2 regions of the Achromobacter sp. 1011811831 genome follow, and region 1 is predicted to be linked to the other one. Evidence: predicted binding sites of a transcription regulator. Region 1 holds the regulator's gene; the other holds the start of a gene.

Region 1 (7,813 bases):
CGCGAACGCGGCTGGAGAATCGGCGCGGGCGGGAGATGCGACAGCTAGCAAGGGGGTTTTCATGCGAGTCTCGGAGAGAGGGCGCCGCCGCTGTGGCGACATGCTGGCGGCCATTCTGCGCGCCACCCTATCCATTGACAAACGCTTTATTCAGATCGAAAGTATTTGAAAATCGAATGCATGAATCCGCCTTCCGTCCGGAAGGCGCGACCTCTTTCCAGACCCCGCCATGCTTGATCTCGACCTGCTGCACAGCTTCGTTTCCGTCGTCGACGCCGGCGGTTTCACGCGCGCCGGCGAACGCGTCCACCGTAGCCAATCCACCGTCAGCCAGCAGATCCGCAAGCTGGAAGAGGCGCTGGAATGCGCGCTGTTCATCCGCGACGGCCGCCAGGTCCAGCTGACCGAGGACGGCGAGCGGCTGCTGGGCTATGCCCGCCGCATGCTGGCGCTGTCCACCGAGGTGCGCGAGGCCGTCAGCGGCCGCCAGCGCGTGGACGTGGTGCGCCTGGGCATCCCGGACGACTTCGCGCCGGAAGCCCTGACGGCCATCCTGGCGGCCTACGCGCGCGAACGGCCGGCGCTGCGCCTGTCGGTGCGTTGCGACCTGAGCGCCGGGCTGACGCGCAGCCTGGAACGCGGTGACCTGGACGTGGCGCTGCTCAAGCGCGAACCCGGGGCCGGCCTGGGTGCGGGCGCGGCGCTGGCGGCCTGGCCGGAACACCTGCACTGGATCGCCGCCGATGCCTGGCCGCTGCCCGACGCCGAACCGGTGCCGCTGGTGGCGTTTCCCCAGGGCTGCATCTACCGCAACCGCGCCATCCACGCGCTGGAAGCGGCCGGCCGGCGCTGGCGCATCGCCTATGAAAGCCCGAACCTGCTGGGCCTGCAGGCGGCGCTGGCCGGCGGCCTGGGCGTGGCGCTGCTGGAGCGCCGCTGCCTGACCGCCGGCCTGCGCATCGTGGACGGACACCTGCCCGTGGCGCCGCCTACCGAGCTGGCGCTCTGCCTGGGCGCGGCGGCGCGCGAACCGGCGCGCCAGGTGGCGCTGACGGTGCAGGCTTTCTGCGCCGAGGCATGGCGCCAGCCGTCGCCCTGGACGGTGGAGGGTCAGCGAAAATTCAAGGAATCGGGAGGATCCGCGCGCGTCGGCAAGCCGCAAGAGGAAAAGACGGGCGCTGACAGGAAGAACGCGGGGACTCGCGCGGCGGGCGCGCCCAAAAAACAAAAGCCACGGTCGACAACCGTGGCTATGTGATCAAGCCAGATCAATCAGGCTGGAGGGATCAGGCGACGGCCACCCGGATGACCGGATAGGTATTGGCCGCCGGCGCGCTGGCCTGTTCAGTCAGGGCGGCGGGAGGATTGACCGGAACGGCGATCGAGCGCACGTCGCAGACGCTGGAGCAACGGCCGCCGGGCAGGTATTCCGTGGCGGTGGCTGCGCAACAGCCGCAACAGGTCGCCACGCCCAGCTCGAACTGCAGGTCGGCCAGCGTGGTTGCGCCCGCGTCCACGCTGGCGCGGACTTGGCGTTCGGTGATCGCGTTGCATACACAAATGTACATGAGAATAATTATCGAAAATTATTCTCAATCTGGCAAGCGGCTGTCCTAAAAAAATTTGCAACCGATTTGTCACGCAAGTATTTGAAATCAGGGACGAATTCCTAACGATTCGTCCCTGATTTCACCGGACCGAGGCTTGCGCCTTGCGCAGCGCCGCCGGCGCGATGCGCAAGGCCTCGCGGTACTTGGCCACCGTGCGCCGGGCGATCACGATGCCCTGGTCGGCCAGCTTTTCCATGATCTGGCTGTCGGACAGCGGCTTGGCACGGTTCTCGTCCGCCACCATCTGGCGGATATGGGTCTGCACCGCCGTGGCCGAGGTGGCGTCGCCGCCATCGGTCGACACCCCCGTCCCGAAGAAGCGCTTGAGCTCCAGCGTGCCGAACGGGGTGAGCATGTACTTCTGCGTCGTGGCCCGCGAAATCGTGGATTCGTGCAGGCCCAGTTCGCCCGCGATGTCCTTCAGGATCAGCGGACGCATGGCCGCCGGCCCCTGGCTGAAGAAGGCCGTCTGGCGCTCGACGATGGCCTGGGACACACGCAGGATGGTGTCGAAGCGCTGCTCGACGTTGCGGATCATCCACTTGGCCTGCTGCAGCTGGGCCTGCAGGCCGGCGTGGGCCGATTCCTTCTGGTTGCCCAGCATCTGCGCGTACAGGCCGTTGATCTGCAGGCGCGGCACGGCGGCGCTGTTGAGCGTGACCTGCCAGCCGCGCCGGGTCTTGCGCACGATCACGTCCGGCACGGCGTAGTCGGCGGCCGGCACGGTCCAGGCGCGTCCCGGACGCGGCTCCAGGCGCAGGATCAGGGCGTGCGCGGCGCGGAATCGGGTTTCGTCGCAACCCGCCGCCACGCACAGACGGGCGACATTGCCGGTGGCCAGCAGCGGCAGGTGACGGGCGCAGATCTCGCGGGCGCAGGCCAGCGCCGCCGGGTCGGCCGCCTCGGGCAGGCGGCCGATATCGGGGTGGCGCAATTGCAACAGCAGGCATTCCGCCATGTCCCGCGCGCCGATGCCGGGCGGATCGAAGGACTGCAGCAGCGACAGCGCCGCCTTCAGCTCGTCGATGTCCGGCTCCAGCTCGGCGGGCAGCCAGCCCAGGATTTCCTCCAGCGGCGAACCCAGATAGCCGTTCTCGTCCAGCTCGTCAATCAACAGGGCGGCCAAGGCAGCGTCGCGCGGCGCCGCCCGGGTCAGCATCAGTTGGCCCAGCAGATGCTCGCGCAGCGTGTCCGGCATGGCGGCCTCGGGCGGGCCGCCGTCCTCATCTGGATAGACCCCGCCGGAGCCGGGCATTTCCTCGATGGGCGTGTCGCGCTCGGCGGCCGGCTCGTCGTCCTGCACCGAGGATTCGCGTTCGGACTCCGCCTGCGCCTCGGGCGCCGCGGGCTCGTCGTCGCGCTCGAGCAGCGGGTTGTCCGCCAGCACCTGCGAGATCTCGGCTTCCAGTTCGAGCGTGGACAACTGCAACAATCGGATCGATTGCTGCAGTTGTGGGGTCAGCGTCAGATGCTGACCAGGACGCAGTTCTAAAATCGGACGGGTCATAGGTACAATATTTTGCATGATGAATCAGACTTCGCCCGAGCGCGTTCGCCAGGATAGCCGCCTGATCGGCCAAACCCTGCTCAAACTTGCGCTTCCCAGACTCCTCCTGCGCGCGATCGTGATCGCCGTCGCCCTCATCATCTGGTATTTCGTCGCCAACTGGATACTGGACGCGGGCAAGCGCGTGAGCTTCGAATTCCTGCACTCGCTGGGCCAGCCCACGATGGACATGGTGCAGAAGTTCAGCCCCTACCTGTGGTGGGTCGGGGTCGGCATCTGGAGCCTCATCGTCTTCTTCGCGCTGCGCGCCTGGCTGACCGCCAGCCTGGCCTCCGGCCGCGCCACGCCGGTGCAGACCGAGGTGCTGGCCGAACTGGCGCCGCAGTTGTCCGACGAATCGCTGGGCGTGCTGCGCTGGACCTGGGGCGACCGCGAAGAGCCCTTCACCGTCGGCGACCTGCGCCGTTCGCTGTCTGAAATCCGCCACAGCCGCATCGCCAAGATCGACATGGTGGCGCGCCAGGCCGAGATCCTGGAAGGCGGCGGCAAGCCGCGCGCCGGCTCCCGCGACGACGACGCCCCGCGCCGCGAAGCGCGCGCCGACCGCTACGTCGAGCCGCGCATCGGCCCCGCCCGATAAGCGACACCCCTTCCGCGCAACCCGCCAGAAGCCGCCGTCCAGGCGGCTTTTGCATTTCAGTCCCCTGCCAGCAAGCCGCTCCTATACTGGCCGGCCAGGCTCGCGCAACCGCGGGCTGCGCGTCATACCGACACCAAGCGCCGGCGGCCCTGCCGCGGCGACCGCGCGGCCGGCCTCCTGGAGTCCGCTTTCCATGTTCCGCACTTCCGTCCGGTTCGCCGCCAGCATGGCGCTGGCCTGCTCGGCCGCCCTCTCGTTCAGCGCGCCGGCCCTGGCCGCCTGGCCCGACAAGCCCATCACCTTCGTCGCCCCGTTCACCGCTGGCGGCGCCAATGACCTGGTCGCCCGCATCATCGCCAAGGCGGTCGGCGCCGCGCTGAACCAGCCCGTCATCGTCGAGAACCGTCCCGGCGCCGGCGGCGTGATCGGCGCGGCGCACGTGGCGCGCAGCCCGGCCGATGGCTACACCTACCTGGTCGGCAGCAACGGCACCGTCACCAACAGCCTGATCCGTTCCGACCAGCCGTACAAGGACGAGGCGCTGACGCCCGTCGCGCTGCTGTCGATCACGCCGTCGGTGATCGTGACCCATCCGTCCAACCCCGCCAAGGACCTGAAGGACTTCGTGGCACGCGCCAAGCAGGCCAAGAGCGACCGCATCACCTTTTCCACGGCCGGCAACGGCAGCACGCCGCATTTCGTGGCCGAGATGCTCAAGGAAGCCACCGGCCTGCCGGTAGAGCCCATCGCCTACAAGAGCGGCTCGGAAGGCGTGAGCGCGGTGATCGGCAACCAGGTCGACGCCACCTCCGAGGCCAGCATCGTGACGCTGCCGCTGGTCCAGAGCGGCAAGCTCAAGGCGCTGGCCACCACCTGGGACAAGCGCATGGCCAGCGCGCCGGACATTCCGACCACGGCCGAGGCCGGCTTCGGCACGGTGCGCATCGGCCACTGGGCCGGCCTGTACGCGCCGACCGGCACGCCGGCAGACGTGCTCGACAAGATGAACGCGGCGGTCGAGCAGTCGCTGCAGACGCGTGAAGTGCAGGATGCGCTGCGCCAGAGCAGCATCGAGCCGGGCGGTGGTTCGCGCGCCAGCTTCGCCGAGTTCGCCGCCAACGAGCGCAAGCGCCTGGGCGAAGTGGTCAAGAACGGCCATATGCAGACGCAGTAGGCGCCTGGGCCGGCGCGCGCTCATGCTGTTGCGCGTCCGGCCGCGCGAGCCCCGCGCCACCGCGAAACGCGTGGCTCGCGCCGCGCCTGCCGGCCTGTCGAAAGAACCAGGGAATACCCTGAGGCGTCACCGTAAGACAGATACGTCCCTGGCTTTTTCATTTGCGCTTGCACAAAAAGTATGTTTGACTAGCACACCTATGGCCGCTAACCGCAACCCCCTCGCGATTGCCACCGGACGCTACGACGCTCCGGTCGCCGGCCTGCGCGCTTCCTTCTTCAGCGTTGCCTCCTTCGCCGCGCTATCGCTATACCTACCGATCGGTTGCCGGGCCTAGTGCCTCGTGGTAGCTCGGCAGCCACACGCTCGCCACACGCGTATTCCCCTTTCTTTTCCTGTTTTCAAGACTGAATCCTGCCGGCCTGGCCAGTAGTTTCCGGGCATATCCACGGCAAATCCAGGCGCCAGACCGTCATCCGGGCGTGCGCCGCTTGCGGGACCCAGTCCCCGGGATTCAAAAGAAACCGATCGAGGTGTAGAGATGATGCTTGCCAACCCCGCCACCAAGTACGTACCGTTCAAGCCCTTCGCCGGCGACTATGCCGAGCGCACCTGGCCCAGCCGCCGCATCACGCAGCCGCCCATCTGGATGAGCACCGACCTGCGCGACGGCAACCAGGCCCTGATCGAACCGATGAGCGTCGAGCGCAAGCTCCGCTTCTTCGAACAGCTGGTGAAGATCGGCTTCAAGGAAATCGAAGTCGGTTTCCCGTCCGCCTCGCAGACCGACTTCGATTTCGTGCGCAAGCTCATCGACGAGAAGCGCATTCCCGAAGACGTGACCATCATCGTGCTGACGCAGTCGCGCGAAGACCTGATCAGCCGCACGGTCGAAGCCGCCGCCGGCGCCAAGCAGGCCATCGTCCACTTGTACAACGCCTGCGCCCCGGCGTTCCGCAAGGTCGTGTTCAACATGAGCCGCGACGAAATCAAGAACATCGCCACCACCGGCACGCGCCTGGTCAAGCAATACGTCGCCCAGCATCCGGAAACGCAGTGGCGCTACCAGTATTCGCCTGAGGTCTTCAGCACCACCGAACCCGACTTCGCGCTGGACGTGTCCAACGCCGTCGCCGACATCTGGCAGCCCACGCCGGCCAGCAAGATGGTGCTGAACCTGCCCGCCACCATCGAGGCCACCACGCCCAACCTGTACGCCGACCAGATCGAGTGGATGCACAAGAACCTGGCCCGCCGCGACAGCATCGTGCTCAGCGTGCACCCGCACAATGACCGCGGCACCGCCGTGGCCGCCGCCGAATTCGCCGTCATGGCCGGCGCCGACCGCATCGAAGGCTGCCTGTTCGGCAGCGGCGAGCGCACCGGCAACGTCGACCTGGTGACGCTGGCCTTGAACCTCTACACGCAAGGCGTGCACCCCGGCCTGGACTTCTCGGACATCGACGAAGTGCGTCGCTGCGCCGAGTACTGCAACCAGCTTCCCGTGCACCCGCGCCATCCCTATGCCGGCGACCTCGTGTTCACCGCCTTCTCCGGCTCGCACCAGGACGCCATCAAGAAGGGCTTCGCGCAGCAGAAGCCGGACGCCGTCTGGGAAGTGCCTTACCTGCCGATCGACCCGGCCGACCTCGGCCGCAGCTACGACGCGGTGATCCGTGTGAACAGCCAGTCGGGCAAGGGCGGCGTGTCCTACCTGCTCGAACAGGAACACGGCCTGGTATTGCCGCGCCGCCTGCAGATCGAATTCAGCCGCGCCATCCAGCGCGTCACCGACGAGACCGGCCGCGAAGTCACGGCCGACGATGTGCACACCATCTTCAACCGCGAATACCTCGAACAGAAGTCGCCGTGGAAGCTGGTGCGCCATCGCATCGACGGCAATCCGTCGGCCGGCGAAGGCCAGCACTTCAGCATCGAGGCCGAACTCGAATACAACGGCGAACGCCGTATCGTGACGGGCAAGGGCGACGGCGCCATCTCGGCCTTCGTGGCCGCGCTGGGCGTGCCGGTGCGCATCATGGACTACCACGAGCACGCCATCGGCACCGGCACCGACACCCGCGCCGCTTCCTACGTCGAACTGCGCGTGGGCGATTCCGGCACGGGCTTCGGCGTGGGCATCGACCGCGACATCGTCACGGCCTCGTTCCAGGCCGTGCTGAGCGCCGTCAACCGCCACATCAACGCCGGCGCCGACGCCACCGAACAAGAAACCGCCGAGGCCGCGTGATCCGCGCCCAGGCATGAAACGTCCGCGGCGGCGCGCCACATGCGCCGCCGACCGCCCGCCGCGCGCACCAGCGCCGGGCGCAAGGGAGACGAAGCAGCCCGCAGCAGCCAAACAGGCTGTTGCGGGCTTTTTTCATGGTCGGGCCGCTCCAAGATGACGAGAGCCTGCCTCCGGGGAGCAGCAAGCGCGCGCAGTGCGCGCCGCGGGGGGCCTCGTTCAGCTTGGACGATTCCAAGATGCAAAAGCCCCCTTGCGGGGGCTTTGCATCACGCCACGGACTCAGCCGCGCGGCCAGATATCCGCAGCGCCGATGTCCGGCGCCTGCGTGGCCAGCAAGCGTTCGTGCATCCAGGCGGAGATGGCCAGCGTGCGATGGTCCGCGTGACGCGGGCCGACCACCTGCAAGCCCACCGGCAGCCCTTGCGGCCCGGTGGCGAAGGGCAGGTTCAGGCAGGGCAGGCCGAACAGCGTCCAGCCGCGCGAGAACTGCGGATCGCCCGTGCCCAGGTCGGCGAAGGGCGCCTCGCCGCTGGCGCTGGGCGTGAGCAGCACGTCGTAGCGGTCGAACCATAGGTCCACCCGCGCGCGCACCTCGGCGGCGCGCGCCAGGTTGCGGTGATGTTCCTCGGCC
Region 2 (7,813 bases), on a different contig from region 1:
CGCGAAGTTCCATTCGGGCACGGCCTCGGCGCGCCAGCCCAGCCGGAACAGCTGCACGGCGCGGCGCAGGCCGGGATTGGCGCGGGCCTCGGCGATCTCGGCATCGGAAATCGGCGCGGGACGCGGCGGCACCGTAATGCGGCGGCCCAGTTCCTCGGCGGCCAGCTGGCCGTAGAAATCGAAGCGGTCGGCGATGCCGGCGTAGGCGGCCTGGGCCTGGTCCTTGCGGCCGGTGGCGGCCAGTCCGCGCGCCTTCCAGTAGACCCACGAGGTATCGGCGCGCTGGGCCGGCGGCATCTCGTCGATGGACTCGATGACCCACTTCCAGTCGATCTTGGGCTGGCGCAACGCGGCCCGCACCTTCCAGCCGGCGTTGTAGTCGGTCATGCGGATATGGCCGGCCTCGCGATACCAATCGTTGGCGCGGCTGTCCAGGTTCAGCGCGGCGGCCAGCGCGTACTGGCCGCGCACCCAGGCAAGATTGGACTTGGCCATGGACTTGGCCCATTCGCGGCGCAGGTAGGAATCGGCCACGCTGACGTCGGAGCGGGCCAGGCGCGCCAGCGCGATGGTCACCAGCTCTTTCTCGTTGCGGCCCACCGGCAGGCGGTCCTGCCGTGTGAGCCACTTCATCGGATCCTTGATGAGCAGGTCGTAGGTCTTCTGGTCGCGCGGCTCGAACATGTACTGCACGAACTTGCGCGCGTCGGTGGTCTTGTTGGCCTCGATGGCGTCGCGCAGCTGCGGCTCAAGCTCGTCCCAGCCCAGGACGCGGTCGGCCACCAGCTGGTCGTACAGGCCCCAACAGGCGGTGCCGGGCTGGAACACGGCCATGGCCTGGGCGGCGGTGGCGCGCTGGCCGCTCATGTGCTTGGCGTCGAGGATCGCGCATTCGATCTGCGCATTGCTGTTCTTGACCGGCGCGAGCTTGCGCACGGTGTCGAAGTCGCCGCTGCGGGCGGCGGCCAGCAGCCAGTCGCCGCGCAGCCGGTCGGCCAGGTAGGCATCGGCATTGCCGCTGATGAAGCGTTGCAGGTCGGCGTTGGGCCGCCCGCCGGCAGGCGGCGACCACAGCTGGTAACGCAGCAGCCAGTATTCCGGATAGATGCCGAGCGCGTCGGACTTGGCCTGGGGCACCAGCGCGCCCAGCACCGACCACTGCTTGCGATTCATGGCCTCGCGCGCGGCCTTGACGGCGGCCAGCGCGGGCGTGTCGTTGGTGGGTGGCAGCCCGGCCAGCACGGCCGGCGGCACGGCGATGGCGGGCTGCGGCGCCTGGGCGGCGGGCTGGGGCTGCGGATTGACCGAGGCGCTGCGCTGCTGCGCGTCGACCGGCGCGCAGGCCGCGGTGAACAGCGCCAGCAGCGGCAGCCAGCGGCGCAGGCCGGCGCCAGCCTGGGCGGCGGACGCCGGCCGCGCGGATTTCTGATACCGTCCGGATTGCAGGGCGTGTGCCATGGGTGTCTTCCTCACGTGCCAGCCTTGTTCTGCGCCTGGTCGCAGGCCTGCATTTTTGCTTTCATTTTCCACCCTCGTTACCGCTACCGCATGACTACGCAAAATACTCCAGAGGATACCGCAGTCCCGCTGCGCGCGCGATTGCGCCAACTGCGCGCCGACCTGCCGGAAAGCCAGCGCAGCCGCGGCGGTCTGCTCATGCGCGCAAGGCTGTTCACCTGGCTGAACGCCGCCCGCGACGAAGCGGTCAAGGCCGGCCGCCGCGCGCCCTCCATCGTGGCCGCGTTCTGGCCCATGGAGGACGAGCCCGACCTGCGCCCGCTGCTCGAGCAATGGGTGGAAGCCGGCATCACCGTGGTGCTGCCGGTGGTGCGCGAACGCAACGCCCCGCTGGCCTTCCTGCCCTGGACGCCGGACGCCCCCATGCGCAGCGGCGCCTACGGCATCCAAGAACCCGCCGCAGGCGACGAACTGCCGCCCGACGTGGTGCTGGCGCCCACGCTCGGTTACACCCAGTTTGGCGACCGCGTGGGTTACGGCGGCGGCTATTACGACCGCACGCTGGCCGCGCTGCGCGACAGCGGCCAGCCCTTCACCGCCATCGGCATCGCCTGGAGCTGCGGCGAGCTGGACGCCGACTACGAGCCAGCCGAACACGATTACCCGCTGGACGCCATCCTGACCGATGAAGGCTGGGTGCCCGAGGCGCCGCTGTCGCAACCCGGCAAGGGCGGCACGACGCTGTTTTCCTATCGGCTCGGCTGAGCCCGCCCCGCCCCGGGGCCCGCGCCGCGCACCATTTCCGTCCCGCGCCCTTGCACCAAAACGGTGCAATCCGTAACATGAACCGCCGACAGGCCCGCCGAACGCGGGCCTGCAGCGCCCTGATCTCTCCGGTGAGCGCTCACTGACAGAACGGCATCGAGCCCCCTGCCAGCCCGGCCGCCGCCCATTCCACCCAGGCCAGCAGTGCCACGCGCCCTGGTCCAGCCTGTTCCCGTTCCCTGGCGGCGCCATCGTCCGCCAGCCCTCGCAACCCGCCGCCGGCCGCCCTGCCGCCGCGCGCGCCCACGGGCGGCGCACCGCCCCCCCTTCCCTGCCGGCATCCGTCGCGACGGGGATAGCCAACAACCGCCCGGCGGAGGATAGTGTTTCCGCAGGGACCGTCCGCGCGCCGGCCAGGCTGGCACGCGGGTTGCTTGTTATCAGGACCGGCTTCGAGCCGGCCCCAGCACTTGCATCGGAGGAGCCATGAAGGACAGACCCGCCCGCCCCCCCGCCTATGACGAAATGCGCGACAGCGCCGGCGGCATACGCTCCCACTACGAAGCGTTCGAACGCTGGCACGGCGAGCAGTCGGCCGAGTCCATGGCCGTGCGCCGGCTGGAAGCGGACCTGAGCTTCCGCCGCGTCGGCATCACCTTCTCGGTGGCCGGCGACGCCGCCGGCACCGAACGGCTGATCCCGTTCGACCTGATCCCCCGCGTCATCCCCGCCGACGAATGGCGCCGGCTCGACGCCGGCCTGAAACAGCGCGTGCGCGCGCTGAACATGTTCATCCACGACATCTACCACGGCCACGACATCGTGCGCGCCGGGGTGGTGCCGGCCGAGCAGGTCTTCCTGAACGCGCAATACCGGCCCGAGATGCAGGACGTGGACGTGGCCGAGGACATCTACTGCCATATCGCCGGCGTCGACATCGTGCGCGCCGGCGCGGGCGAGTTCTACGTGCTGGAAGACAACCTGCGCGTGCCCTCGGGCGTGTCCTACATGCTGGAAAACCGCAAGATGTCGATGCGGCTGATGCCCGACGCCTTCGGCCGCATCAAGGTCGAGCCGGTGGCGCATTACCCCGACCTGCTGCTGGACAATCTGCGCGAGGTCGCGCCGCACGGCGGCGACGCGCCCACCGTGGTGGTGCTGACGCCGGGCATGTACAACTCGGCCTATTTCGAGCACGCCTTCCTGGCGCAGCAGATGGGCGTGGAGCTGGTCGAGGGCCAGGACCTGTTCGTGGAGCAGAACACGGTCTACATGCGCACCACGCAGGGCCCGCGCAAGGTGGACGTGATCTACCGCCGGCTGGACGACGACTTCCTGGACCCGCTGTCGTTCCGCGCCGATTCGGCGCTGGGCGTGCCGGGCCTGCTGTCGGTCTACCGCGCCGGCCGCGTCACGCTGGCCAACGCCATCGGCACCGGCATCGCCGACGACAAGTCCACTTACCTGTACGTGCCGGACATGATCCGCTTCTACCTGGGCCAGGAGCCGATCCTGTCGAACGTGCCCACGTGGCGCTGCGCCCGGCCTGACGAGCTGTCGCACGTGCTGGACCGCATGCACGAGCTGGTGGTCAAGGAGGTGCATGGCGCGGGCGGCTACGGCATGCTGGTCGGGCCGTCGGCCACGCGCGCCGAGGTCGAGGCCTTCAAGGACCGCGTGCGCGCCAACCCCGCCAACTACATCGCCCAGCCGACGCTGGCGCTGTCCACCGTGCCCACCTATGTCGAGTCCGGCGTGGCGCCGCGCCACGTGGACCTGCGCCCCTACGTGCTGTGCGGCAAGGACATCCGCACGGTGCCTGGCGGACTATGCCGCGTGGCGCTGACCGAGGGCTCGCTGGTGGTCAACAGCAGCCAGGGCGGCGGCACCAAGGATACGTGGGTACTGGAGGACTGAACCATGCTGAGCCGAACCGCCGACAACCTGTTCTGGATGTGCCGCTACACCGAGCGCGCCGAGAACACGGCCCGCATGCTGGACGTGAACCTGCAGATGTCGCTGCTGCCGCAGGACGCGCAGGCGCGCGAGGGCTCGTGGCTGGCCGTGCTGCGCATCTCCGAGCTGCAGGGCCTGTACCGCGCCCGGCACGCCGCGATCACGCCGCACGACGTGCTGCACTTCATGGTGCGCGACGCCGAGAATCCCTCGTCCATCTATTCCTGCGTGCGCGCCGCCCGCGAGAACGCGCGCGCCGTGCGCGGCAGCCTGACCACCGAGGTCTGGGAAACCTATAACACCACCTGGCTGGAGCTGCAGAAGCACCTGCACACCGGCCTGCTGGAACGCAATCCGGGCGAGTTCTTCGAATGGATGAAGTTCCGCTCGCACCTGGCGCGCGGCGTCACCATCGGCACCATGCTGGAGGACGAGGCGCTGTATTTCCTGCGCATCGGCATGCACCTGGAACGCGCCGACAACACCGCGCGCATGCTGGACGTGAAGTTCCACGAGCGCGGCGGCAACGGCCACGCGGCCGACGCGCGCAACGACGCCGCCGCGCCGCCGACGGCCGCGCAAAGCGAGTTCTACCGTTGGTCGGCGCTGCTCAGCTCCGTGTCGGGCCTGGAGATCTACCGCAAGGTCTACCGCGACGTGATCACGCCCGACCGCGTGGCCGAACTGCTGATCCTGCGTCCGGACATGCCGCGCTCGCTGCTGGCCGCGATCCACGCCCTGTCCGACGACCTGGCGCGCGTGGCCAACCAGCGCTCGGCGGAAACGCAGCGCCGCGCCGGCATGCTGCGCGCGGAACTGCAATACGGGCGCGTCGAGGACATCCTGGCCAGCGGGCTGCACCAGTACCTGGAGCACTTCCTGGACCGCATCAACGATCTCGGCAACCGCATCAGCCAGGACTTCCTGGTGCCCTTGTCGGCGTAGGAGCGCAGCATGAAACAGATCATCACCCACGTGACCCATTACCGCTACACCGCGCCGGTGACCTACAGCATCCAGACGCTGCGCCTCACGCCGCGCGACGACGAGCACCAGCGCGTGCTGCGCTGGCACATCGAGGCGCCCGGCGCGCTGGAGCGGCAGGTGGACGCCTACGGCAACATCACCCATACCCTGACGCTGAACCGCCCGCACACGGACATCGAGCTGCGCGTGGTCGGACAGGTGGTGGTGGGCGCGCTCGCGCGCGGCGCGCTGGGCGGCGAGGACAGCCGGCTGCCGGTGCATGCCTACTGCGTGCAGACGGCGCTGACCCAGGCCGACGAGACCATCCAGGCCTTCACCCGCCACGCCCTGCCCGACGGCCTGAACACGCCCGACGACGCGCTGGCGCTGGCGCGCGCCATCTGCGACCGCGTGGCCTATGAGCCCGGCATGACCGACGTGACCACCGCGGCCAACCAGGTGCTGGCCATGGGCCACGGCGTCTGCCAGGACCACGCCCACCTGTTCCTGGCCTGCGCGCGCGGCCTGGGCGTGCCCGCGCGCTACGTCAGCGGCTACCTGTACACCACCGCCGAGCACGCCGCCAGCCACGCCTGGGCCGATATCTGGCTGCCGGGCGCGGGCTGGACCAGCGTGGACATCACCAACCGCCAGTTCGCCTCGGAATGCCATTGCCGGCTGGCCGTGGCGCGCGACTACGACTCGGCCTCGCCGGTGCGCGGCGTGCGCAATGGCGGCGGCGAGGAATCCATGGAAGTCACCGTCCAGGTGCAGACGGCGGCGCAGCAATGACCCGCGCCGTCCACGCCGGCCGCGCCGCACTACAATGCGGCGTGGCTTTTTCCCTGTTCCGATCATGACCTACTGCGTCGCCGCCCGCCTGAACGCCGGCCTGGTTTTCCTGTCCGACTCCCGTACCAACGCGGGGGTGGACCAGATCAGCGTCTACCGCAAGATGACCGTCTTCGAACGCCCCGGCGAACGCGTGATGGTCCTGATGACCGCCGGCAACCTGGCCGTCAGCCAGGCCGTGCTGGACGGCCTGGCCCGCCAGCAGCAGGAAGGCGGCGAAACGCTGTGGAACGCGCCCGACATGTTCGAGGCCGCGCGCCGCATCGGCAACGCCGTGCGCGAGGTCTACCGCCGCGAGGCCGACGCGCTGCGCGAGCAGGGCGTGGACTTCAACGTCAGCCTGATTTTCGGGGGCCAGATCGGCGCCGAGCGCTGCCGGCTGTTCCAGATCTACGCCGCCGGCAACTTCATCGAGGCCGGCGAGGAATGCCCGTACTTCCAGATCGGCGAGGCCAAGTACGGCAAGCCCATCCTGGACCGCGTGCTGCAACCCGATACGCCGCTGGACGAGGCCGCCAAGTGCGCGCTGATCTCCATGGATTCCACGCTGCGCTCGAACATCTCGGTCGGCCTGCCGCTGGACCTGCTGGTCTACGACACCGGCGCGCTGCGCGTCACGCACTTCGCCAGCATCGACGAGCACAACGAGTACTTCCGCATGATCCGCGGCACCTGGGGCGAACGCCTGCGCCAGGTCTTCGCCGAGATCCCCGACCCGCTGTGGACCAACCCCGAGTCGCCCGACTCCCTGGTGCCCGCCAGCCGCGTGCACCAGCCCAAGCGGGTCGATCCGATGGACCTGCCGCAGGAAAGCTACCCGGCGCCGCAGGTGCTGGCCGAGGGACCGGGGTCGGATCAGTTGAACTAGGGCAACCTCGCGTAAACCCGGCTTTCCTCCTGCCTAAACCCGGCTTGCAAAAGCCCGAATTCTCACGCGCGCCGCAGCGGGCCACACTGTGCCCAGCCCGTCGCGCAGCACCTTGCGGGTCATGACACCACCTACAAGGAGCGAGACATGCCCACCCTCCTCGCGCGCGCATCGGGGCGCGCCATTCCGTTGATGCTGGCGCTCGGCCTGGCCGCCGGCGGCGCTTCCGCCCAGAACGCCTATCCCACCCGCGCGATCTCGCTGGTCGTGCCCTTCGCGGCCGGCGGTCCCACCGATGTGGTGGCGCGCAGCCTGGGCGCGGCCATGTCGAAGACGCTGGGCCAGAGCATCGTGGTCGAGAACCGCACCGGCGCCGGCGGCACGCTGGCCTCGGCGCACGTGGCGCGGGCCGCGCCGGACGGCTACACCCTGCTGATCCATCACAACGGCATGGCGACGGCGCCTGCCCTGTACCGCAAGCTGCCATTCAACCCGCTGACGGACTTCGCCTATGTCGGGCAGGTGGCGGACGTGCCCATGACGCTGCTGGGCCGCAAGGACCTGCCGCCGGACGACATGGCCAGCTTCATCAAGTACGCGCGCGACAACGGCAACAAGATCAACCTGGCCAACGCCGGCCTGGGCGCCGTGTCGCAGCTGTGCGGCATGCTGCTGCAGGAAGCGCTGGGCACGCAGTTCACCGCCGTGCCGTATGCCGGCACGGCGCCGGCGCTGACCGCGCTGCTGGGCGGACAGGTGGATGTGCTGTGCGACCAGACCACGCAGACCATCCCCCACATCAAGTCCGGGCGCGTGAAGCTGTACGGCGTGACCACGCTGGCCCGCATCCACGCGCTGCCCGACACGCCGACGTTGCAGGAAGGCGGCCTGCAAGGCTTCGAGGTCAAGGTCTGGCACGGCGTCTATGCGCCCAAGGGCACGCCGCCC

Evidence for each region. Region 1 encodes sigma-54, which starts transcription at its own class of promoters, with help from an activator protein. Its sites were predicted from a motif close to TGGCANGNAANCTGCTTT; they were not measured.
Region 2: AC6LJ9_RS03785 (circularly permuted type 2 ATP-grasp protein) is a predicted target of sigma-54. The motif match lies at 2,643-2,660, and genes of this name have one in related genera.

The regions. Positions count from the first base shown of each region.
Region 1 is NZ_JCBANG010000051.1:4,261-12,073, forward strand. It holds gene AC6LJ9_RS18750 (DMT family transporter) at 1-63, opposite strand, end outside; partial or broken gene AC6LJ9_RS18755 (LysR substrate-binding domain-containing protein) at 230-1,075, shown strand; gene AC6LJ9_RS18760 ((2Fe-2S)-binding protein) at 1,287-1,568, opposite strand; gene rpoN (RNA polymerase factor sigma-54) at 1,690-3,117, opposite strand; gene AC6LJ9_RS18770 (hypothetical protein) at 3,134-3,757, shown strand; gene AC6LJ9_RS18775 (Bug family tripartite tricarboxylate transporter substrate binding protein) at 3,951-4,931, shown strand; gene leuA (2-isopropylmalate synthase) at 5,473-7,182, shown strand; gene AC6LJ9_RS18785 (amidase) at 7,462-7,813, opposite strand, start outside.
Region 2 is NZ_JCBANG010000005.1:110,758-118,570, reverse strand. It holds gene AC6LJ9_RS03795 (lytic transglycosylase domain-containing protein) at 1-1,458, opposite strand, end outside; gene AC6LJ9_RS03790 (5-formyltetrahydrofolate cyclo-ligase) at 1,549-2,223, shown strand; gene AC6LJ9_RS03785 (circularly permuted type 2 ATP-grasp protein) at 2,710-4,140, shown strand; gene AC6LJ9_RS03780 (alpha-E domain-containing protein) at 4,144-5,124, shown strand; gene AC6LJ9_RS03775 (transglutaminase family protein) at 5,134-5,937, shown strand; gene AC6LJ9_RS03770 (proteasome-type protease) at 6,002-6,865, shown strand; gene AC6LJ9_RS03765 (tripartite tricarboxylate transporter substrate-binding protein) at 7,013-7,813, shown strand, end outside.